Regions from separate parts of the Streptomyces sp. NPDC001970 genome, predicted to be linked through region 1. Evidence: riboswitches for the same ligand, from Rfam matches in the RefSeq annotation. Region 1 holds a riboswitch; each other region holds the start of a gene.
What was found. A riboswitch is a leader RNA that binds a small molecule or an ion and turns the genes downstream of it on or off. The one in region 1 is predicted to bind cobalamin.

Region 1 (7,254 bases):
ACGCGGAGCGGGCAGGGGCCCGGACCGTCACTCGGTCCGGGCCCCCGCCCGCATGTGTCCGGCAGAACCGTCAGAAGTCCTCGTCCAGGTCGACGGAGCCCTCGACCGCCACCTGATACGCGGACGGCCGGCGCTCGAAGAAGTTCGTCAGCTCCTGGACGCCCTGGAGCTCCATGAAGGAGAACGGATTCTGCGAGCCGTAGACCGGCGCGAAGCCGAGCCGGGTGAGCCGCTGGTCGGCGACGCACTCCAGGTACTCGCGCATCGACTCGGTGTTCATGCCCGGCAGGCCGTCACCGCACAGATCGCGCCCGAACTGCAGCTCCGCCTCCACCGCCTCCTTCAGCATGTCGGTGACCTGCTGCCGGAGTTCGTCGTCGAAGAGCTCCGGCTCCTCCTTGCGGACCGTGTCCACGACCTCGAAGGCGAAGTTCATGTGCATCGTCTCGTCCCGGAACACCCAGTTCGTCCCGGTGGCGAGACCGTGCAGCAGGCCGCGGGAGCGGAACCAGTACACATAGGCGAAGGCGCCGTAGAAGAACAGCCCCTCGATGCACGCCGCGAAGCAGATCAGGTTCAGCAGGAAGCGGCGGCGGTCGGCCCTGGTCTCCAGACGGTCGATCGTCTCGACGGAGTCCATCCACGTGAAGCAGAACTGCGCCTTCTCGCGGATCGAGGGGATGTTCTCGACGGCGGCGAAAGCTGCCGCGCGGTCCTCCGGGTCGGGAAGGTAGGTGTCCAGCAGCGTCAGATAGAACTGGACGTGCACGGCCTCCTCGAAGAGCTGGCGGGAGAGATACAGCCGCGCCTCGGGGGAGTTGATGTGCTTGTAGAGCGTCAGCACGAGGTTGTTCGCGACGATCGAGTCGCCGGTCGCGAAGAAGGCCACGAGCCGGCCGATCATGTGCTGCTCCCCGGGGGAGAGCTTGGCGAGGTCGGCGACGTCGGAGTGGAGGTCGACCTCCTCCACGGTCCAGGTGTTCTTGATGGCGTCCCGGTAGCGCTCGTAGAAGTCCGGGTAGCGCATCGGACGGAGTGTCAGTTCGAAGCCCGGGTCGAGCAGATTCTTCGGAATTCGGGAGGAGTCGGCGCGAAGCGCCGTCGTTGAGGGGTGGTGGTCGGGCGACGGGTGGGACATTACTGGCAGGCCTCGCAGGACTCGGGGTTTTCAAGGGAGCAGGCGATCGCGTCGGCGTCGGGGGCCGCCTGCTGCAGGGGGACGGTGGTGGCGACCGGCCTCGCGCCGGATGCGGCACGGGCGATGCGGGTCGCCGGGCGGGAGCGCAGGTAGTACGTCGTCTTCAGGCCCTGCTTCCAGGCGTACGCGTACATCGAGCTGAGCTTGCCGATGGTCGGCGTCTCCATGAAGAGGTTCAGCGACTGCGACTGGTCCAGGAACGGGGTGCGGGCCGCCGCCATGTCGATCAGGCCGCGCTGTGGGATCTCCCACGCCGTGCGGTACAGCTCCCGCACGTCCGCCGGGATCCAGTTGAGGCCCTGCACCGAGCCGCTGGAGTCGCGCAGCGCCTCCCGGGTCTGCGCGTCCCAGACGCCCAGCTTCTTCAGGTCGTCCACGAGATAGGAGTTGACCTGCAGGAACTCACCGGACAGAGTCTCGCGCTTGAAGAGATTGGAGACCTGGGGCTCGATGCACTCGTACACGCCCGCGATCGAGGCGATGGTCGCGGTCGGCGCGATCGCGAGGAGGAGGGAGTTGCGCATGCCGCTGGTCGCGATCCGCTCGCGCAGGGCCGCCCAGCGCTCGGGCCAGGTGAGCTCGACGTCGTAGTGGTCGGGGTGCAGCACTCCGCGCGCGGCGCGCGTCTGCTCCCAGGCGGGCAGCGGGCCGTTGCGCTCGGCGAGTTCGCACGACGCCTCGTACGCCGCCAGCATGATCCGCTCGGAGAGGCGCGTGGAAAGGGCCTTCGCCTCCGCCGAGTCGAAGGGCAGCCGGAGCTTGAAGAGGACGTCCTGGAGGCCCATCGCGCCGAGGCCCACCGGGCGCCACCTGGCGTTGGAGCGGCCCGCCTGCTCGGTCGGGTAGAAGTTGATGTCGACGACGCGGTCGAGGAAGGTCACGGCCGTGCGGACGGCCTCGTCGAGCCGCTCCCAGTCGATGTCACCGGCCGGGGTGACGAAGGCGCCCAGGTTGACCGAGCCCAGGTTGCAGACGGCCGTCTCGCCGTCGTTCGTGACCTCGATGATCTCGGTGCAGAGGTTGGAGGAGTGCACGACCGTGCCGGGCTCGGCGGTCTGGTTGGCGGTCCGGTTGGAGGCGTCCTTGAAGGTCATCCAGCCGTTGCCGGTCTGCGCGAGGGTGCGCATCATGCGGCCGTAGAGGTCGCGGGCCGGAATGGTCCTGCGGGCGAGGCCTGCCGCCTCCGCCTTCCGGTACGCGGCGTCGAAGTCGTCGCCCCACAGGTCCACGAGCTCGGGCACATCGGCCGGGGAGAAGAGGGACCAGTCGGCGTCCGCGTTCACCCGGCGCATGAACTCGTCGGGGATCCAGTGCGCGAGGTTGAGGTTGTGCGTACGGCGCGCCTCCTCGCCCGTGTTGTCGCGCAGCTCCAGGAACTCCTCGATGTCCGCGTGCCAGGTCTCCAGGTAGACGCAGGCCGCGCCCTTGCGGCGGCCGCCCTGGTTCACGGCGGCGACCGACGAGTCGAGGGTCCGCAGGAACGGCACGATGCCGTTGGAGTGGCCGTTGGTGCCGCGGATCAGCGAACCGCGTGAGCGGATACGGGAGTACGAGAGGCCGATGCCGCCCGCGTGCTTCGAGAGCCGTGCGACCTGGTGGTAGCGGTCGTAGATGGAGTCGAGCTCGTCGAGGGGGGAGTCCAGCAGATAGCACGACGACATCTGCGGGTGGCGGGTGCCGGAGTTGAAGAGCGTGGGGGACGAGGGCAGATAGTCGAGCCGGCTCATCAGCCCGTAGAGCGCGGCGACTTCGTCGAGGGCGCGGACCGAGTCGTCCTCGGCGAGCCCGGCGGCCACGCGCAGCATGAACTGCTGCGGCGTCTCGATGACCTTGCGTGCGATCGGGTGCCGCAGGAGGTAGCGGCTGTAGAGCGTGCGCAGACCGAAGTAGCCGAAGCGGTCGTCCGCGGCGCCGTCGATCAGCGCGTCGAGCCGGGCGGAATGGGTGCGTACGAACGCGGCGGTCCGGTCCGCGATCAGGCCCTCGCGGTGGCCCACGGCGATGGAGTCGGAGAAGGCGGCCGCCCCCTGTGAGGTCGCCTCCTCCGTGATGGTGAGGCTCAGCAGCCGGGCCGCGAGCCGCGAGTACGCCGGGTCCTCGGAGATCAGCCCCGCGGCCGCCTCGGTCGCGAGCTCCCGCAGCTCGGCCTCGTCCGAGCCCGCCTGCCGGCCGCGGAGCGCGGCGGCGGCGACCCGGCCCGGGTCGGTGTCGGGGAGGTCGGCGGTGAGGTCGGTCAGGGTCCGCAGCAGCGCGGTGCCTGGCCCATCGGCTCGGTCTGCACGCTGCACTGAAGCAGGATCGGGCGGCGCGATGGTCACGGGGTGCTCTCCCTCGCTCGGCTCGGGGCCGGCGGGGCGCTCGGGGCACGGGCGCACGCCTGTGGGGGCAGGTGCGCCGCGTCCACCGGCCTTTCCGCGAGGCCCGGACGTTCGGGCACCCGGGCCGGACGGTCCGGGCGCACCGTCGGCAGGTCCTTGGACTCGCAGGCGCGCGCACATGCACGCCGGCACACCATTGCGGGACAGTTCCGGGTTCGCACCGGATTCCCCTGCGGCGACAGCGAGCATGAGCATACATGTGGGGGCGGGGAGTTACATCACCCACCACATGTTGTGTCACGGCGTCGGACGGAGCTCCAGGGCGTACGTCAGCAGGGCCAGCCCGGGGATCGGCTCCCAGTCCCGCTCGGGGGTCCGTACGAAGCCCAGACGCTCGTAGATGCGGTGCGCGGTGTGCATCGAGGGCTGCGTGGACAGGACGAGCCGCACGCACCCGTCGGTGGCCAGTGCCCGGTCGACGCACGTCCGGACGAGCGCCTCGCCGGCGCCCTTGCCACGGCCCTCCCTGGCCACGGCGAGCATCCGGAACTCGGCCTCGCCCTCGCGAGCGATGTCGGCCCACGGGCCGCCGGACGCGACGAAGGTCACCCCGCCCAGCACCCGTCCCTGCGCCTCCACGGCGACCAGTACCTCGGCGTCCTCGACGCGCGCCGCCACGTCCCGCAAGGTGTGCAGGTACTCGTCGTCCTCCCCGAAGTCGAGCAGCCCGTCCCCGAGGTACGCCTCCGCCGTGATCGCCCCGAGCGTCTCGTACTCGGCGGGCTCGGCGCGCCTGATGATGAAGTCCATGCCGGCAGTCTTCCTCACGGCGGCGACGGCGGTCCGGGCGAGCACCGGCGCCCGTCGAGGGCCCTGCCGTGAGACGGCGATCGGCGCAGGCTCACCGAGCCTGCGCCGATCGCGGACGAGAGCCTCCCGTGGGTCAGTGCGTGCTCGCGCCGACCGTGGGGAGCTCCGCCTTGACGCCCGCGTCCCCCGCGTCCGCCGTGTAGTCCTCCGGGGACGTCTCGTCGATCCCGTCCGGCGCCTTCACCGCACGCAGCACGAACGTCAGGACGACCGTGACCACCACGTTCAGCACAAAGGCCGTCAGGCCGATGTAGCCGATCTCCCCGATCCCGGGAATCTCCGCCGACGACCCACCGAAGTGCTTCTGTGTGGGGCTCGCGACCCCGTACGCCGCCATCGTGCCGTACAGCATGCCGACCGCCCAGCCCGCGATCAGTGCCCAGCGGTGGAACCACCGTGTGAAGAGGCCGCCGACCAGTGCCGGGAAGGTCTGCAGGATCCAGATGCCGCCCAGCAGCTGGAAGTTGATGGCGACCGTCTTGTCCATCGTCAGGACGAAGGCCAGCGCGCCCACCTTCACCAGCAGCGACACCAGCTTCGACACCTTGGTCTCCTGCGCCGGTGTCGCGTCCGGCTTCAGGAAGTCCTTGTAGATGTTCCGCGTGAAGAGGTTCGCCGCGGCGATCGACATGATCGCTGCAGGCACCAGCGCGCCGATCCCGATGGCCGCGAAGGCCACACCCGCGAACCAGTCGGGGAACATGTTCTCGAACAACTGCGGGATGGCGAGCTGACCGTTGGTCACCTTCACCCCGGCAGCGATCGCCATGAAGCCGAGCAGCGCCAGCAGTCCCAGCATCAGCGAGTACAGCGGCAGGATCGTCGTGTTGCGCCGGATCACCTCACGGCTGCGCGAGGACAGCGTCGCCGTGATCGAGTGCGGATACATGAAGAGCGCGAGCGCCGAGCCGAGCGCCAGCGTGGCGTAACCCCACTGGCCCAGCTCCCCGGGCACCAGCGCGCCTCGCGGCTTGTCCGTCGCCGGGTTGATCTGCGCGTACGCTTCGCCCGCCTTGGCGAAGATGTCGTCGAAGCCGCCGAGCTTGATCGGGATGTAGATGATCGCGACCGCGATCACGATGTAGATCAGCGTGTCCTTGACGAAGGCGATCAGCGCCGGCGCCCGCAGCCCGGACGAGTAGGTGTACGCCGCCAGCACACCGAAGGCGATCAGCAGCGGCAGATCCTTGATGAACCAGTTCGTGTTCTCGCCGCCGCCGACGCCCATGACGTCCAGCACGGCCTGGATGCCGACGAGCTGCAGGGCGATGTACGGCATCGTCGCGAGGATGCCGGTCACCGCGACCGCCAGCGACAGCCCCTTCGAGCCGAAGCGCCCGCGCACGAAGTCGGACGTCGTCACATAGCCGTGCTTGTGCGACACGGACCACAGTCGCGGCAGGAAGGTGAAGATCAGCGGATAGACGAGGATCGTGTACGGCACCGCGAAGAAGCCCGCCGCGCCCGCCGCGTAGATCGCCGCGGGTACGGCGACGAAGGTGTACGCGGTGTAGAGGTCGCCGCCCAGCAGGAACCAGGTCACCCAGGTGCCGAACGAGCGGCCGCCCAGGCCCCATTCGTCCAGGCTGTTCTCGTTCTCGGCCCTGCGCCAGCGCGACGCGAGGAAGCCCATGACCGTGACGGCCAGGAAGAAGAAGATGAAGACGGCGAGTGCGACGCCGTTCACGCCGTCCTTCACTTCGACGCACCTTCCTTGCGGGCGCGCTGGTCACGCTGCCACAGCACGTAGGCCACCATCGTCAGCGCCGTCGAGACGACGACCCAGAGCATCTGGTACCAGTAGAAGAACGGGATCCCGGCGAAGGTGGGCTCGACCTTCGCGTACGAGCCGACCCAGAGCATCGCGACGAACGGCGCGATCAGGCAGAGGGCCACGACCGTCCGTACCGGCGTGACGATCGGTTTTCTGTGTTCGGGTACTTCGGGCATGAGCGGCTCCGTCCCGTCGCTGATCAGCTGCGCTGATGTAACGCGCACGAAATCTAGGCGACGGTTCCGCTTGATGGAACCCTTGTCCGAATAACGGACGCGGCAATCGCCGAGCGGCTCGGGTCGGCCGCTCAGCGGCCGAATTCGACCGCTCGGCGGCTGATTCCGACCGCTCAACCGCTCGTCCGGACCGTTCGGCCGCCGCCCGGGATACCCCGGGGCACGGCCGGCCCGTCTCCGCCCGCCGCGGCCGCGCGACGCTGTGCTGTTCCGGAGGCCGGCCCCCGGACTCCCCGGCCCTCAGTCCGACTCGGGCCGCTGCAGCCTCGCGACGAACTTGTACCGGTCGCCGCGGTACACCGACCGCACCCACTCCACCGGCTCGCCGTTCCTGTCCAGCGAGTGCCGGGACAGCATCAGCATCGGCAGGCCCACGTCCGTACCGAGCAGTCCCGCCTCGCGGGGCGTGGCCAGGGAGGTCTCGATCGTCTCCTCGGCCTCCGCCAGATGGACGTCGTACACCTCGGCCAGCGCCGTGTACAGGGACGTGTACTTGACCAGCGACCGCCGCAGCGCGGGGAAGCGCTTCGCCGACAGATGGGTCGTCTCGATCGCCATCGGCTCGCCGCTCGCCAGCCGCAGCCGCTCGATCCGCAGCACCCGGCCGCCCGGCGAGATGTCCAGCAGGCCGGCCAGTGTGTCGTCGGCCGTGACGTATCCGATGTCCAGTAGTTGAGAGGTGGGCTCCAGGCCCTGTGCCTTCATGTCCTCGGTGTAGGAGGTGAGTTGGAGGGCCTGCGACACCTTGGGCTTCGCGACGAAGGTGCCCTTGCCCTGGATCCGTTCCAGCCGGCCCTCGACGACCAGCTCCTGGAGGGCCTGCCGGACCGTCGTGCGCGAGGTGTCGAACTCGGCGGC
Region 2 (7,254 bases), on a different contig from region 1:
GGCGAGGGCCTCGGCGACGTCGTCGCCCGCCGTACGCATCGCGCTCGTCCCCCACAGGGAGAGGCCGACGGAGGTCGGCCAGTCGCCGTTGTCGGTGCGGTAGCGCGTGAGCAGCGAATCGGCGAGGGCCTGGCCGGTCTCCCAGGCGAGGCGGGAGGGGACGGCCTTGGGGTCGACGGAGTAGAAGTTGCGGCCGGTCGGCAGGACGTTGACCAGTCCGCGCAACGGCGAGCCGGACGGACCGGCCGGGACGAAGCCGCCGTTCAGCGCGTGGACGCTGTTGTCGAGTTCGTCGGTCGTGGCGGACAGGCGCGGGACGACCTGCTGGGCGGCGAACTGCAGGATCTCGGCCACCTGCGGGCCGTGGCCCGCTGCCACGGCCGGCACCGCGGCCGGGTTCCAGTCCGCCGCCTCCATCGCCTCGACCAGCGCACGGGCCGTGGCCTCCGCCTCGTCGGCGGTCGTACGGGTCGCGGCGGACTCGTCGAGGCCGAGGGCTTCGCGCAGTCCGGGCAGGGTGGTCGTGCCGCCCCAGATCTGCCGCGCACGGAGGATCGACAGGACGAGATTGACCCGCTCGGGGCCGGTGGGCGCGCCGCCGAGGACGTGCAGTCCGTCGCGGATCTGGGCGTCCTTGACCTCGCACAGCCAGCCGTCGACGTGGAGCAGGAAGTCGTCGAAGCCGTCGTCGTCGGGGCGGTCGTCCAGGCCGAGGTCGTGGTCGAGCCTGGCGGCCTGGATCAGCGTCCAGATCTGGGCGCGGACGGCGGGCAGCTTCGCCGGGTCCATGGAGGAGATCTGCGCGTACTCGTCGAGCAGCTGCTCCAGGCGTGCGATGTCGCCGTACGAGTCGGCGCGGGCCATCGGCGGCACGAGATGGTCGATGAGCGTGGCGTGCGCCCGGCGCTTGGCCTGGGTGCCCTCGCCCGGGTCGTTGACCAGGAACGGGTAGACGAGCGGCAGGTCGCCGAGCGCCGCGTCGGGCGCGCAGGCGGCGGACAGGCCGGCGTTCTTGCCGGGCAGCCACTCCAGGTTCCCGTGCTTGCCGAGGTGGATCATCGCGTCGGCGCCGAAGCCGCCGTCGTCCTCCGCGGCCGCGATCCAGCGGTAGGCGGCGAGGTAGTGGTGCGAGGGCGGCAGATCGGGGTCGTGGTAGATCGCGATCGGGTTCTCACCGAAGCCGCGCGGGGGCTGGATGAGGATCAGCAGGTTGCCGCGCCGCAGGGCGGCCAGCACGATGTCGCCCTCCGGGTTGCGGGAGCGGTCCAGGAACATCTCGCCCGGCGCCGGGCCCCAGTGCTGCTCCACGTGCTCGCGCAGCTCCTGCGGGAGCGTGGCGTACCAGCGCCTGTAGTCGGCCGCCGGGATACGGACCGGGTTGCGGGCGAGCTGCTCGTCGGTGAGCCAGTCCCGGTCGTGGCCGCCCGCCTCGATGAGCGCGTGAATCAGTTCGTCGCCGGAGCGGCCGGGGGCACCTCCCGTGCCGGAGGCCACGGGGGAGAGGCCGGGGATCTCCTCCGTACCGAAGTCGTAGCCCTCGTCGCGGAGTCGGCGCAGCAGAGCGACGGCGGACGCGGGGGTGTCGAGGCCGACGGCGTTGCCGATGCGGGAGTGCTTCGTCGGGTACGCGGACAGGACGAGCGCGAGGCGCTTGCCGGCGTTCGGGATGTGGCGCAGCCGCGCGTGCCGTACGGCGATCCCGGCGACGCGGGCCGCGCGCTCGGCGTCGGCGACGTACGCGGGCAGGCCGTCCTCGTCGATCTCCTTGAAGGAGAACGGGACGGTGATGAGGCGGCCGTCGAACTCGGGGACCGCGACCTGGCTCGCGGCGTCCAGCGGGGACAGCCCCTCGTCGCTCTCCTCCCATGTGCTGCGCGACCCGGTCAGGCACAGCGCCTGCAGGACGGGCACGTCGAGCGCGGCGAGCGCACCCGCGTCCCAGGACTCGTCGTCGCCGCCGGCCTGTGCCTCTGCGGGCCTGGTGCCGCCCGCGGCGAGGACGGTGGTGACGACGGCGTCGGCGCCTCGGAGCCGGTCGAGCAGCTCGGGCTCGGGGGCGCGGAGCGATGCGACGTAGAGGGGAAGGGCCTGACCACCCGCGTCCTCGACGGCGTCGCAGAGGGCGCCGACGAAGGCGGTGTTGCCGCTCATGTGGTGGGCGCGGTAGTAGAGGACCGCGACCGTGGGGCCGGTCGTGCTGCGCGGGGTGCGGTCGAGGGGGCCCCAGGTGGGGGCGGGCGCCGGCGGCTCGAAGCCGTGGCCGGTGAGCAGGACCGTGTCGGACAGGAACCGGGCGAGCTGCTCCAGGTTGGCCGGCCCGCCGTGCGCGAGGTAGGCGTGCGCCTCGGCCGCGATGCCGATGGGGACGGTGGACGCCTCCATCAGCTGTGCGTCGGGGGCCTGTTCGCCGGTGAGGACCACCACGGGCCGCGCCTGCGCGAGCAGTGCGTCGATCCCCTCCTGCCAGGCACGGATGCCACCGAGGAGGCGTACGACGACGAGGTCCGTGCCGTCGAGCAGCGCGGGCAGCTCCTCCAGCGCGAGGCGGGAGGGGTTGGCGAAGCGGTGGTCGACCGGGCCTGTGGCCGCGCGGGCGCTGAGCAGGTCGGTGTCGGAGGTCGACAGCAGCAGGATCGTCGCGTGCGTCATCGCGTGCGCAGGCCTTCCTCGGGGTGTCCGCGCCCCGGGTGGTCGTAGGACGGCGGGAGTTCCTGACTCACCTGGCCGCGTGACGAGGCCCGGTTCACAGTGGCGGGACCGCGCCGGAATCTCACCGGGCTTCCTCCCTAGGGTCCTGGGACCCTGTGCCGTCTGCATAGTAGAGGCTGCTCGCTGCCACCGGGGCGGTCACCTCGGAGGAGCCCGAAGGACGCGGGCAGGGACGTGGGGAGGACGTGGGTATGCTCGCCGCCATGCCGCCGACACCACCAACACCCCCGGACCGGGGCGAAACCCGCATACGGGACCGGGGAGATGCCTGCCCGGGAGCACTGCGGCTGCATGCGGCGGACGACGGCGGGCTGGCCCGACTCCGGCTTCCCGCAGGTCTTCTGACGTCTCGTCAGGTCGAGGTTCTGGCCGCGTCCGCCGAGGCGTTGGGAGACGGTGCGCTGAGCATCACCTCGCGCGGGAACGTGGAGCTGCGCGGCCTCGGCGAGGGCTGCGGGGCAGAACTCGCGGCGCTGCTCCGCAAAGCCGGGCTGCTTCCCTCCGAGACCCATGAGCGGGTACGGAACCTGGTGGCATCGCCGCTCGCCGGACTCGACGGACTCGGCTGTGCCGATGTGCAGTTGTGGGCACGACGACTGGACGAACTGCTGTGCGCGAGCGACTGGGCGGCCGGGCTTTCGGGGCGTTTCCTGTTCGCGCTGGACGACGGGCGCGGGGATGTGGCGGGGCTCGGTGCGGATGTGACCTTGCTCGCAGAGCCGGGAGGTGTGGCGGTCCTGCGCGTCGGGCCGCAGGCCTTCCGCGTCCGCACCGCTGACGCGCCGCGTGCCGCCCTCGCCGCGGCCGAAGCGTTCCTCGCCGCGGCGGCCGCGGCGGGCACGGGGGCGTGGCGGGTGCGGGAGCTGCCCGTGGGGCAGGCCGTGCCGGTGGGGGCGTATCTGGAGGCGGCGGGTGTCGCGGCGGAGCTCTTCCCGTTCGGAGCCCGTCCGGCGGTCGAGGACGGACATCCGGGCCCGCAGCCGGTTCCCGGTCCTGTCCCGGGGTCCGGGGCGGAGCCCCCGTCCGGGAAGGGGCGGGGTGGGGAGGACACCGCCGGAGGCCGGCCGGCCGCGGGCCCCCTCCCCGGGGTCGTCCAAGGGGCCGAAAGCTGGGCCCTGTCGGTCGGAGCGCCGCTCGGACGGCTCACCGTCCGCCAGGTGCGGGCGCTGCTGCCCGCGCCCGGGGGCGAGGTGCGGCTCACTCCGTGGCGCGGGGTGGTCGTGCCCGGCTTCGCGGATCGCGACGCGGCCGATGCACGGCTTGCCGCACTCGCGCGGGCGGGGTTCATCACCGCACCTCACTCCGCCTGGTACGGCGCCTGCACCGGCCGGCCCGGGTGCGCCAAGTCCCTGTCCGACGTACGGGCGGACGCGGCGCCGGGCGGCGGCCTGCCCGTGTACTGGTCGGGCTGCGAACGGCGCTGCGGGCGTCCCCACGGGGCGTACGTGGACGTGGTCGCGACGGGCGGCGACCGCTACGAGGTGAACGGCGTGCCCGTCACCCGAACTGCACTGGCCGACGCCGTGACGGCGGCGTCACGTACGAGGAAATGAGCGAGAGCACCGTGTTCGACTACGAGAAGGACGGCGCGGAGATCTACCGCCAGTCCTTTGCCACCATCCGCGCCGAGGCCGACCTCTCCGCGCTCCCCGCCGACGTCAGCCAGGTCGCGGTGCGGATGATCCACGCCTGCGGCATGGTCGACCTCGTCCGCGATCTCGCGTACTCGCACGCCGTGGTGGCCCGCGCCCGCGAGGCCCTGCGCGCCGGCGCACCCATCCTGTGCGACGCCCGGATGGTCGCCAGCGGCGTCACCCGCAAGCGGCTGCCCGCCGACAACGAGGTGATCTGCACGCTCTCCGACCCGTCCGTGCCGGCACTCGCCGCCGAGCTCGGAACGACCCGGAGCGCCGCTGCCCTCGAACTGTGGCGCGACCGCCTCGAAGGCTCGGTCGTCGCCGTGGGCAACGCGCCCACCGCACTCTTCCGGCTCCTGGAGATGATCGAGGAGGGCGCACCCCGTCCGGCGGCCGTCATCGGCGTCCCGGTCGGCTTCATAGGCGCCGCCGAGTCCAAGGACGCGCTCGCCGGGCACAGCAGCGGCATCGAGCACCTGGTGGTACGCGGGCGGCGCGGCGGAAGCGCCATGGCCGCGGCGGCGATCAACGCGATGGCGAGTGAGGCGGAATGAGCAGCGGGATGACGACCGGGAAGCTGTACGGAGTCGGGCTCGGTCCCGGCGACCCGTCCCTGATGACCCTGCGGGCGGCCGAAGTCGTCGCGGAGGCGGACGTCGTCGCGTATCACAGTGCCCGGCACGGCCGTTCCATCGCCCGCTCGATCGTCGCGAGGCATCTGCGCCCCGACCACATCGAGGAGCGCCTGATGTACCCGGTCACGGTCGAGACCACCGACCACCCCGGCGGCTACCGCGGCGCGCTCGACGACTTCTACGAGGAGGCGGCGGAGCGCCTCGCGGCCCATCTCGACGCGGGGCGGACCGTCGCCGTGCTCGCGGAGGGCGACCCGCTCTTCTACGGCTCGTACCAGCACATGCACAAGCGGCTGGCCCACCGCTATCCGACCGAGGTGATCCCCGGGGTCACGTCGGTGAGCGCGGCCGCGGCACGGCTCGGGAAGCCGTTGTGCGAGGCGGAGGAAGTCCTGACGATCATCCCCGGCACGCTGCCGGAGGAGGAGCTGACGGCCCGTCTGGCCTCGACCGACTCGGCCGTCGTGATGAAGCTGGGGCGTACGTTCCCTGCGGTGCGGCGGGCGCTGGAGCGCGCGGGGCGGCTGGACGACGCGCGGTACGTGGAGCGCGCCACGATGGACGGCGAGCGCACGGACCGGCTGGCGGACGTGGATCCGGATTCGGTGCCGTACTTCTCGGTGGCGGTGCTGCCGAGCCGTGTCGACGAGGTGCCTCCGGCCGCGCGTGCCGAGGGTGAGGTCGTCGTCGTGGGCACGGGACCGGCCGGTCCGCTCTGGCTGACGCCCGAGACCCGGGGCGCGCTCGCCTCCGCCGACGACCTGGTCGGCTACACGACGTACCTGGACCGGGTGCCGGTGCGGCCGGGCCAGCGCCGCCACGGCTCCGACAACAAGGTGGAGTCGGAGCGCGCGGAGTTCGCGCTGGACCTCGCGCGGCGCGGGCGGCGCGTGGCCGTGGTGTCGGGCGGCGACCCGGGCGTCTTCGCCATGGCCACGGCGGTGCTGGAGGTCGCCTCGCAGGAGCCGTACGCGGACGTGCCCGTACGCGTCCTGCCGGGCGTCACCGCGGCGAACGCTGCGGCCGCTCGCGCGGGCGCTCCGCTGGGCCACGACTACGCGACGATCTCGCTCTCCGACCGGCTCAAGCCGTGGGAGGTCATCGCGGAACGGCTGCATGCCGCGGCCGCGGCCGATCTCGTGCTGGCCCTCTACAACCCGGGCTCGCGCAGCCGCACCTGGCAGGTGGCCAAGGCCCGCGAGCTGCTCCTGGAACACCGCGCTCCCGGCACCCCGGTCGTCGTCGCGCGCGACGTGGGCGGCCCGGAGGAGAGCGTGCGGATCGTGCGCCTCGGCGAACTGGACCCGGCGGTGGTCGACATGAGGACGCTGCTGCTGGTCGGTTCCTCGCAGACGCGCACGGTCAGGCGGGGCTCGGGCGACGGCGAGGGCGAGAGTGAGGGCGAGACCGTCGTCTGGACCCCGCGTACGTACCCCGTCTAGCCCGGGCGGCACACGCCGCGCGGGCGATCAGTTCACGGCCAGGACTTCGCGGGCGGCGCGCTCGCCGGAGCGCACCGCCCCCTCCATCAGTCCGTGCATCAGCGTCGCCGACTCCGTACCCGCCCAGTGGACACGGCCCACGGGCTCGCGCAGCGCGCTGCCGTAACCGGTCAGCGCGCCCGGCGGGAAATGGGCGACCATCCCGCCCGGCGACCACGGTTGCTCGGACCAGTCGGCCTCCAGGTATGCGGTGGGACGGCGCGCCTGCGCGCCGAAACGCTCGGCGAGCGCGCCCAGCCAGACGTCCCGCCGCTCCTCGGGATCCAGGCGGCCGAGCCGCACGGCCCCGGCCCCGAGCGCATAGCTGCTCAGCACTCCCGGCCGCCCCGGGCGCGGAGTCTGGTCGATGGTGATCGGCACGGGCCGCCCGGGGGGAGCGGGAGCGATCCGGTCCGGCCGACCGGCTCCCGGGTGCGACGCCCAGCTGCATCGCCGGGGCCGGCGCCGTCCCGGATCCCGTCAGGGTTTCGGGGAGAGGCGGGGCGGGGGAACAGCCCCCGGCCCCACCGGGGCACTTCGCCCCACCACCGACCCCGCGCGGTCGATGCACACCACGTCCACCGTGACCGGCGCGCCCCGGAGCACGCCGAGCGCCTGGTCGCGGGCGGCCGCGGCCACGAGGTCGCCCAGCGGCACACCGCGCGCGGCGCACAACTGCAGGGCGGCCAGGCCGGTGTTGGCGGTCGCGACCTCCTCCGACAGCGCTTCGTCCGCCCCGCCCGCCCGCGCCAGCTCCGCCAGGAAGCCCTTGTCGACCTGGGAGCGGGCGGA
Region 3 (7,254 bases), on a different contig from region 1:
CCCGGCGACCACGTCCACATCCGGCATGAGCGCCGCGAGTGCCCGCACGGCAGTCGACTTGGCCGTGCCCTTCTCACCGCGCACGAGCACACCGCCGACCGCCGGACTCACCGCGTTGAGCAGCAGGGCCAGCCGCAGGTCGTCCATCCCGACGACCGCGGTGAACGGATAGGGGGTGGTCATCGCCCGATCACTCCTTCGATGAAGCCGCGCCGACTGCGCTGCTCGCCGTTGCCCTCCCGAGGGCGATTGCCTTGCGCGTACACGGGGCCTCCGTCGCCGCGACCCCGCTCATCGAGGCCCGGACGGGCTCCTTCGGATCCGGTCAGGCGGAAGGGGCGGGGCGGGGAGAGAAGCCCGTCGCAGGCGTCCGGGAACGCCACGCGCACCCGCGTCGCGCCCGTCCCCCGCCTCACGGCGCGCCCGGCGCGATGAAGGGGAGGCCCGAGGGCGCACCGCCCTCGATCAGGCGCAGGAGCGCGTCCGTGTCCGCGTGTGCCGCGATCAGGTCGCCCAGCCGGTCCAGTTGCTCCTCGCGCAGCGCCCCGAAGCTCGTGTCCGGCGCCGGGACGAAGCGTCGTCCCGCCGCCGCCGCGACGACCCGCAGGAACGCCCGCCGGAAGCCGTCGCTCTCCAGCGACCCGTGCCAGTGCGTCCCCCACACCGCTCCGACCCTGCACCCGTCCAAGCTGTGTCCATTGTCATCAGAGATGAACGCTTCACCGTCCAGCACTTCGGCCACGCCGTGGTGGATCTCGTACCCCTCGACCCGTTCGCCCAGCGCCTGACCGACCGGCCGGGCGAGGGTCTTCTCGCGGGCGAACCGCACCCGCACCGGCAGCAGTCCGAGCCCCGCCACGGAGCCGGCACGCGACTCGACCTCGTCGTCGATGTGTTCCCCGAGCAGCTGGAAGCCGCCGCAGATGCCGAGCACGGGGCGGCCGTCCACCGCACGGCGCACCAGCGCGTCGGCGAGGCCCCGCTCGCGCAGCCACTCCAGCGCGCGGACGGTACCGCGCGTGCCGGGCACGACCACCAGGTCGGCGTCCACCAACTCCTCGGCGCGGTCCACGAAGCGCACGACCACGCCGGGTTCGGCCGCCAGCGCGTCCACATCGGTGAAGTTGGACATCAGAGGCACCGCGCACACCGCGACCCGCAGCACGTCCTCCCCGGCCGGCGGGGCGACCACGGACTCCCTGACCGCGCCCCGCAGGGACACGCGCAGGCCGTCCTCCTCGTCGATGCCGAGGCCGTGCGCGTACGGCAGGACGCCGTACGTCCGCCGGCCGGTCAACCCGTGCAGCATGTCCAACCCCGGTTCCAGCAGCGTCACATCGCCCCGGAACTTGTTGACGAGGTAGCCCGCGATCAGCTCCTGGTCCTCCCGGGCGAGCAGCGCCGTCGTACCGAAGAACTGCGCGAAGACCCCGCCCCGGTCGATGTCCCCGACCACCAGCACCGGGAAACGCGCGGCCCGTGCGATGCCCATGTTGACGATGTCGGTGCGGCGCAGGTTGATCTCGGCGGGGCTGCCCGCGCCCTCGCAGATGACGGCGTCGTACGTGCTCCGCAACTTCTCCAGGCACTCCATGACCGGTTCGAAGAGTGCCTGCTGCCTGCCCCCGTGGTAGCCGCGCGCGCTCAGTTCGCCCACCGGCTTGCCCATCAGGACGACCTGGCTGGAGCGGTCGCTGCCCGGTTTCAGCAGCACCGGGTTCATGAGCGCCGACGGCTCCACGCGCGCCGCCTGCGCCTGCATGGCCTGCGCCCGGCCGATCTCCGCACCTTCCCGGGTCACAAAGGAGTTGAGGGACATGTTCTGTCCCTTGAAAGGCGCGACCTTCACGCCCTGGCGCACCAGCCACCGGCAGATCCCGGCCGTGACGACGCTCTTGCCGGCGTCCGACGTGGTTCCGGCGACCAGCAGTCCGCCCCCGCTCATGCGGGCCTCCCCTTCATCCCCTTCAGGGCCCCGGCGGCCGCCCGCGCGCCCGCGCACGCCACGAGTGCCAGCACCCCCACGCGCCTCGACAGCCGTACCGCACGCTCGATGTCCGCGACCTCGACGGCCCGGCCGCCGCTGTTGAGCACGGGGCGGTGCTCGACTCGTCCGGCGTACGAGAGCGTCCCGCCGAGCCGTACGCCGAGAGCCCCCGCGAACGACGCCTCCACCGGGCCCGCGTTGGGGCTCGGGTGCTTCGCGGCGTCCGCGCGCCAGGCCCGTACGGCACCGCGGGGGTTGCCGCCGGCGAGCACCGCGAGTGCGGCGGTGAGGCGGGCGCCCGGCCAGCCGGCGGCGTCGTCGAGCCGCGCCGAGGCCCAGCCGTACCGGCGGTGGCGGGGCGACTTGTGACCCACCATCGCGTCCAGCGTGTTCACGGCACGGAAGCCCACCAGCCCGGGAACTCCGCCGAGCGCACCCCACACGAGTGCGCCGACGACGGCGTCGGAGGTGTTCTCGGCGACGGACTCGACGACCGCGCGGGCGATCCCGGGGCCGTCCAGCGCCTGCGGGTCGCGCCCGCACAGATGCGGCAGCCGCTCCCGGGCGACCTCGATGTCACCGGCCGCCAGTGCCCCGCCGATCGCCCGGGCCTCCCGCCCCAGCGACGTACCGCCGACGACGGCCCAGGTGGCCGCGGCGGTCAGCGCGATGGACGCCGTACGGGAACGGCGTACGGAAGCAGCGGCCAGCGCACCCGCTGCGATCGCGCCCCCGGCGCACACGACGGTGTGCACGGCGCCCCACCCGCGGTGGTCGCGCCACAGCACCCGTTCGACGGCAGCGGCGGCCCGGCCGAACGCGGCGACCGGATGTCCTCGGCGCGGATCGCCGAAGAGCAGGTCGCCGGCGAGTCCGGCAGCTGCACCGCATGCAAAGGTCCGCTCTGCACGCATGTTCGTCCTCACTCAGGGTCCGCGCCCTGGCTCGACGTGACCGGCGGTGAGAGTTCCTGGCTCCGGGAGTGGAGTGCACCCGTGACAGTGGCGGGACCGCGCCGGATTCGCACCGGCTTCCTCTTCTGCCGCCGTAAATGGCTCCGGAAGTCCACCACGGCCGCGAACACCCGTCAACTCGCCCCTGACCTGCGGCGGGACAGTGTGCGCAGTCCCACAGCGGAGTCCGGCTGCGAGTCCGACGTACGACAGGGGCCGGACGCACCCGAAGGTGTGTCCGGCCCCTGTGACGAGGATGCGCCGGCTGTCAGACGACGATCAGGTGGATCCCGTACGCCACGGCCGCAGCGCACAGCGCGAAGCAGGCGTAGGCGCCCGTGCGCGCGAGGGCCGCGGAACCGCCCGAACCACCCTGCGCGGAGGCGGCTTGCTGCTTGGCGAGGCCCACGATGCCCAGGGTGAACAGGCCCACCAGCGCGACGGTGACGACGAGGCTCACGCCGAAGACGGAGCCGAGAGCTGCCCAGTCGATCTTCATGCTGTTCGTTACTTCCTTACACCGTGGCGGCGGGTGCGGGTGCGGGTGCGGGGGCGGGCTCACCGGCGGCCGCGGGAGCGGCCGGCGCGGGGATGGTGACCTTGAGGCCGTCCAGCGAACCGGCCCCGGCGTCGGTGCCGTTCGCGCCGATCTCGTCGTCGGTGACATTGGTGTGGTCGACCGGCTTGCGGCGCGAGAGCGACCAGATCACACCCGAGCCCGCGATCAGCAGCAGCGCGACGGCGGCGATGCCCCAGGCGCCCTGGCTGGTCAGGAACTCGGCGGCGGCGCCCACGGCCGCGGCGGCCGGCAGTGTCAGACCCCAGGCGACGAACATCCGGGTGGCGGTGGACCAGCGGACCACGCCGCCCTTGCGGCCGAGGCCCGCGCCCATCACGGCGCCTGAGCAGGACTGGGTGGTGGAGAGCGAGAAGCCGAGGTGCGAGGAGGCCAGGATCACCGTCGCGGCGCTGGTCTGGGCGGCGAAGCCCTGCTGCGGCTGGAGGTCGGTCAGGCCCTTGCCCATGGTGCGGATGATGCGCCAGCCGCCCAGGTACGTACCGAGCGCGATCGCCAGACCGGCGGAGACGATGACCCACATCGGGGGGTTCGAGCCGGGGGCGAGGACGCCGCCGGTGACCAGGGCCAGGGTGATGACACCCATGGTCTTCTGCGCGTCGTTGGTGCCGTGGGCGAGGGAGACGAGTCCGGCCGAGGCGATCTGGCCGGCGCGGTAGCCCTTGGACGTGGCCTTGTCGTCGGCCTTGGCGCCGATCCTGTACGTCAGCTTCGTCGCGAAGAGCGCGGCGAGGCCCGCCACGACCGGCGCGGCGATGGCCGGGATCAGGACCTTGGTGACGATGGTCCCGCCGTTGACGGCGGAGAAACCGGCGGACATCACGGCGGCGCCGATGAGACCGCCGAAGAGTGCGTGCGAGGAGCTGGACGGCAGGCCCAGCAGCCAGGTGAAGAGGTTCCACAGAATGGCGCCGACGAGCGCCGCGAAGATCACTTCGGTGCGTATGCCTTCTTCGTTGATGATCCCGCCGGAGATCGTCTTGGCGACCTCGACGGACAGGAATGCGCCGACAAGATTCAGCACGGCGGACATGGCCACCGCCGTCTTGGGCTTGAGTGCGCCGGTCGAGATGGTCGTCGCCATCGCGTTGGCTGTGTCGTGGAAACCGTTCGTGAAATCGAACACGAGCGCGGTGACGATCACGATCCCGAGCAGAAGCGTGATGTTTTCCATTTACCCAGGCTTCTTTTGGATGTCAGTGGCTCGCCGACCGTAGGCAACCTGGATGAACGGAAGGTGAACTGAGGCGGGCGGCGTGGTGTCCCAAGGTGGATGCACCCACTCCGCCTGCGAAGGGAAGAGTGGCGGAAACCGGGCTAATGCGGGGTTTCGCGGGCGGGCAGCCGGGTCGTCGATCCGCCGAGGAGATCCTGCTCACTCCCGGCCGCTCGGAAGGCTTCGGCCGCTGTTGCGTCGCATGCCCTGAAAGGATCACCGCATGACCAGGCAGCAGGGACAGGCACCGGGGCGGGACCAGCCAAACGAGCAGCGGCACGAGCAGCGGCAGGACCAGCGGGAGGACGTGGTCGGCCGGGCCTGGGCGGACCTCGTGGCCACCGCCCGCAGAACCGCGGTGGACGGACTCGTCGTCGGGACCTCGGGCAATGTCTCCGTACGGGTCTCCACGGACGACGGCGAGCTGGTCCTGGTCACCCCGAGCGGAGTGCCCTACGACCGGCTCGGCGCGCAGGCCCCCGTCGCCGTCGGCCTCGACGGGCGGCAGCTGCTCGGCGCGCTCACCCCCACCAGCGAGCTGCCGCTGCATCTGGAGATCTACCACGCCACGGACGCGACGGCCGTCGTGCACACCCATGCCGTGCACGCCACCGCCGTCTCCACCCTGGTCACCGAGCTGCCGTTGATCCACTACATGGCCGCGGCCCTCGGCGGCCCCGTCCGTGTCGCCCCGTACGCCCTCTACGGGACGGACGAGCTGGCCGCGAACATGCTCCGGGCCCTCGCGGACCGCACGGGCTGTCTCCTCCAGAACCACGGAACCGTCACGTACGGAGCCTCGCTCGACCAGGCATACGACCGGACGGCCCAGCTGGAGTGGATGTGCCGGGTCTGGCTCACCGCGAGCTCCGTCCCCGGCCGGGAGCCGTCCCTGCTCTCGCCCGCCCAGCTCGACGAGGTGCGCGACAAGCTCCGGACCTACGGCCAGTCCCGCTGACAGCGCCGCGTACGCCGCTCCCTCCGGACGCCTGGCCGCACTGCGCCTCTGGCCGCGCCGCGCCTCTGACCGCGCTGTGCACACCACTCCGGCCGGGCGCGTGGATCACGCCGATCGCACGGCGGCGTCACCCGCCGTGCCCTGTCCACTGGCAGCACTGCGGTGACGCGCCGACACTGGAGCAGTGCGCCCGGTTACAGCGACGGCAGCGGCCGTCACCACTCTCATAGGTCTCGGTGCGGCCACCTTCGCGGCCGGCCGTTACGCCAGCGACGCCGCGCTCAAGGTGCCGCCCGGACGGCCCTTCCCAGGCGAGCCCCGGCTCACCGTCCACGCCACGGGGCCGGGCCGTATCACCCTCACCCGCAGCCTCGTCTCCCTTCGGCCCGGTACGTACGGACTCACCGGCACCGATGTGCACGCGATCGTCGGCCCCGTCCTCGAGGACGTACCGCACGCCGCGGACACCGTCGTGCGCCGGCTGGAGAGCGTCGGGCACGGCAGCCTCGACATCGGCACCAAGGTGCGGCTCACCCCGCAGGTGCACAGCGGCACCCCGAGCAGCGCCCTCGGCATCGACCACGAGGACGTGGACATCCCCGGTGAACTGGGCTCGCTGCCCGCCTGGTTCGTCCGCGGCCCCCGCAGCACGTGGATCATCGCCGTGCACGGTCTGGGTGCCACGCGGCAGCACGCCCTGAACCTCATGCCCTTCCTCGTCGGCCGGCAGCTGCCCGTGCTGGCCGTCGCCTACCGCGGGGACCCCGGCGCGCCCGGCTCCCCGGACGGCCTCGGCCACCTCGGCGACTCCGAGTGGCGCGACCTCGACGCCGCCGTCCGGTACGCCGTGCGCAGCGGCGCCGAGCGCGTGATCGTGCACGGCTGGTCCACCGGCGCCGCAATGGCTTTGCACGCCGCCGCCAATTCCTCCTACCGCGACCGTATCGCCGGGCTCGTCCTCGACTCCCCGGTGCTCGACTGGCAGGCCACCCTGCGCGCTCTCGCCACCGCCCGGCGCACCCCGTCCTTCCTGCTGCCGCTCGCCGTGCGCGCGGCCCAGGGCCGCACCGGGCTGCACGGCGACCGGCTGCGGGAGGCCGCCGACCCGGACGCCCTGCGCGTCCCCACGCTGATCTTCCACGGCCCCGACGACAGGCTCGCGCCCTGGGGTCCTTCCCGGGAGCTCGCTGCCCGCCGCCCGGACCTGGTCAGCCTCCAGACCGTGCCCGACGCTCCGCACGGCGCCATGTGGAACGTGGACCCGGCCCGCTACGAGGAGGCCCTCCGCCGCTTCCTCACCCCCCTTGTCTAGCAACCATTCCCGCAGCCCCGCGGCACCTTCCGAGCAGCGGCGGAGCGACTCCGGAGCCGCCCCGCGGCAAGCCCGTTCCGCGAGATCACGGATTCCGTTTGGGCTTTCGGGCCGTCAACGGGAAGACTGCTCCCGTGACGTCCCGTAACCTGCGCGACTCCAGACTCCGTCTTGTCCGCCCTCGTCCCACCGTCACGGCCCGCCGCGCCGTGTCGAACCGGCGTACGCGCCCCGCTCCGCGCCCGCCCGAG

Region 2: it holds a riboswitch for cobalamin, as region 1 does, so the genes downstream of both, cobN (cobaltochelatase subunit CobN) here and ACWCP0_RS22740 (ribonucleoside-diphosphate reductase subunit alpha) in region 1, are expected to answer to the same signal.
Region 3: it holds a riboswitch for cobalamin, as region 1 does, so the genes downstream of both, ACWCP0_RS06170 (cobalamin biosynthesis protein) here and ACWCP0_RS22740 (ribonucleoside-diphosphate reductase subunit alpha) in region 1, are expected to answer to the same signal.

The regions. Positions count from the first base shown of each region.
Region 1 covers NZ_JBSFDW010000019.1:33,211-40,464, forward strand. Annotated here, with positions in the region: gene ACWCP0_RS22730 (hypothetical protein) at 1-116, shown strand, start outside; gene ACWCP0_RS22735 (ribonucleotide-diphosphate reductase subunit beta) at 71-1,138, opposite strand; gene ACWCP0_RS22740 (ribonucleoside-diphosphate reductase subunit alpha) at 1,138-3,516, opposite strand; cobalamin riboswitch at 3,647-3,771, opposite strand; gene ACWCP0_RS22745 (GNAT family N-acetyltransferase) at 3,814-4,326, opposite strand; gene mctP (monocarboxylate uptake permease MctP) at 4,460-6,085, opposite strand; gene ACWCP0_RS22755 (DUF3311 domain-containing protein) at 6,082-6,336, opposite strand; gene ACWCP0_RS22760 (GntR family transcriptional regulator) at 6,637-7,254, opposite strand, start outside.
Region 2 covers NZ_JBSFDW010000006.1:48,643-55,896, reverse strand. Annotated here, with positions in the region: gene cobN (cobaltochelatase subunit CobN) at 1-2,649, opposite strand, end outside; cobalamin riboswitch at 2,684-2,827, opposite strand; gene ACWCP0_RS09870 (cobalamin biosynthesis protein CobG) at 2,901-4,262, shown strand; gene ACWCP0_RS09865 (precorrin-8X methylmutase) at 4,259-4,900, shown strand; gene ACWCP0_RS09860 (precorrin-2 C(20)-methyltransferase) at 4,909-6,423, shown strand; gene ACWCP0_RS09855 (flavin monoamine oxidase family protein) at 6,451-6,870, opposite strand; gene ACWCP0_RS09850 (cobalt-precorrin-5B (C(1))-methyltransferase) at 6,943-7,254, opposite strand, start outside.
Region 3 covers NZ_JBSFDW010000003.1:349,027-356,280, forward strand. Annotated here, with positions in the region: gene ACWCP0_RS06160 (putative cobaltochelatase) at 1-183, opposite strand, end outside; gene ACWCP0_RS06165 (cobyric acid synthase) at 413-1,945, opposite strand; gene ACWCP0_RS06170 (cobalamin biosynthesis protein) at 1,942-2,901, opposite strand; cobalamin riboswitch at 2,933-3,072, opposite strand; gene ACWCP0_RS06175 (hypothetical protein) at 3,209-3,439, opposite strand; gene ACWCP0_RS06180 (anion permease) at 3,456-4,691, opposite strand; gene ACWCP0_RS06185 (class II aldolase/adducin family protein) at 4,957-5,691, shown strand; gene ACWCP0_RS06190 (alpha/beta hydrolase) at 5,876-7,003, shown strand; gene ACWCP0_RS06195 (hypothetical protein) at 7,138-7,254, shown strand, end outside.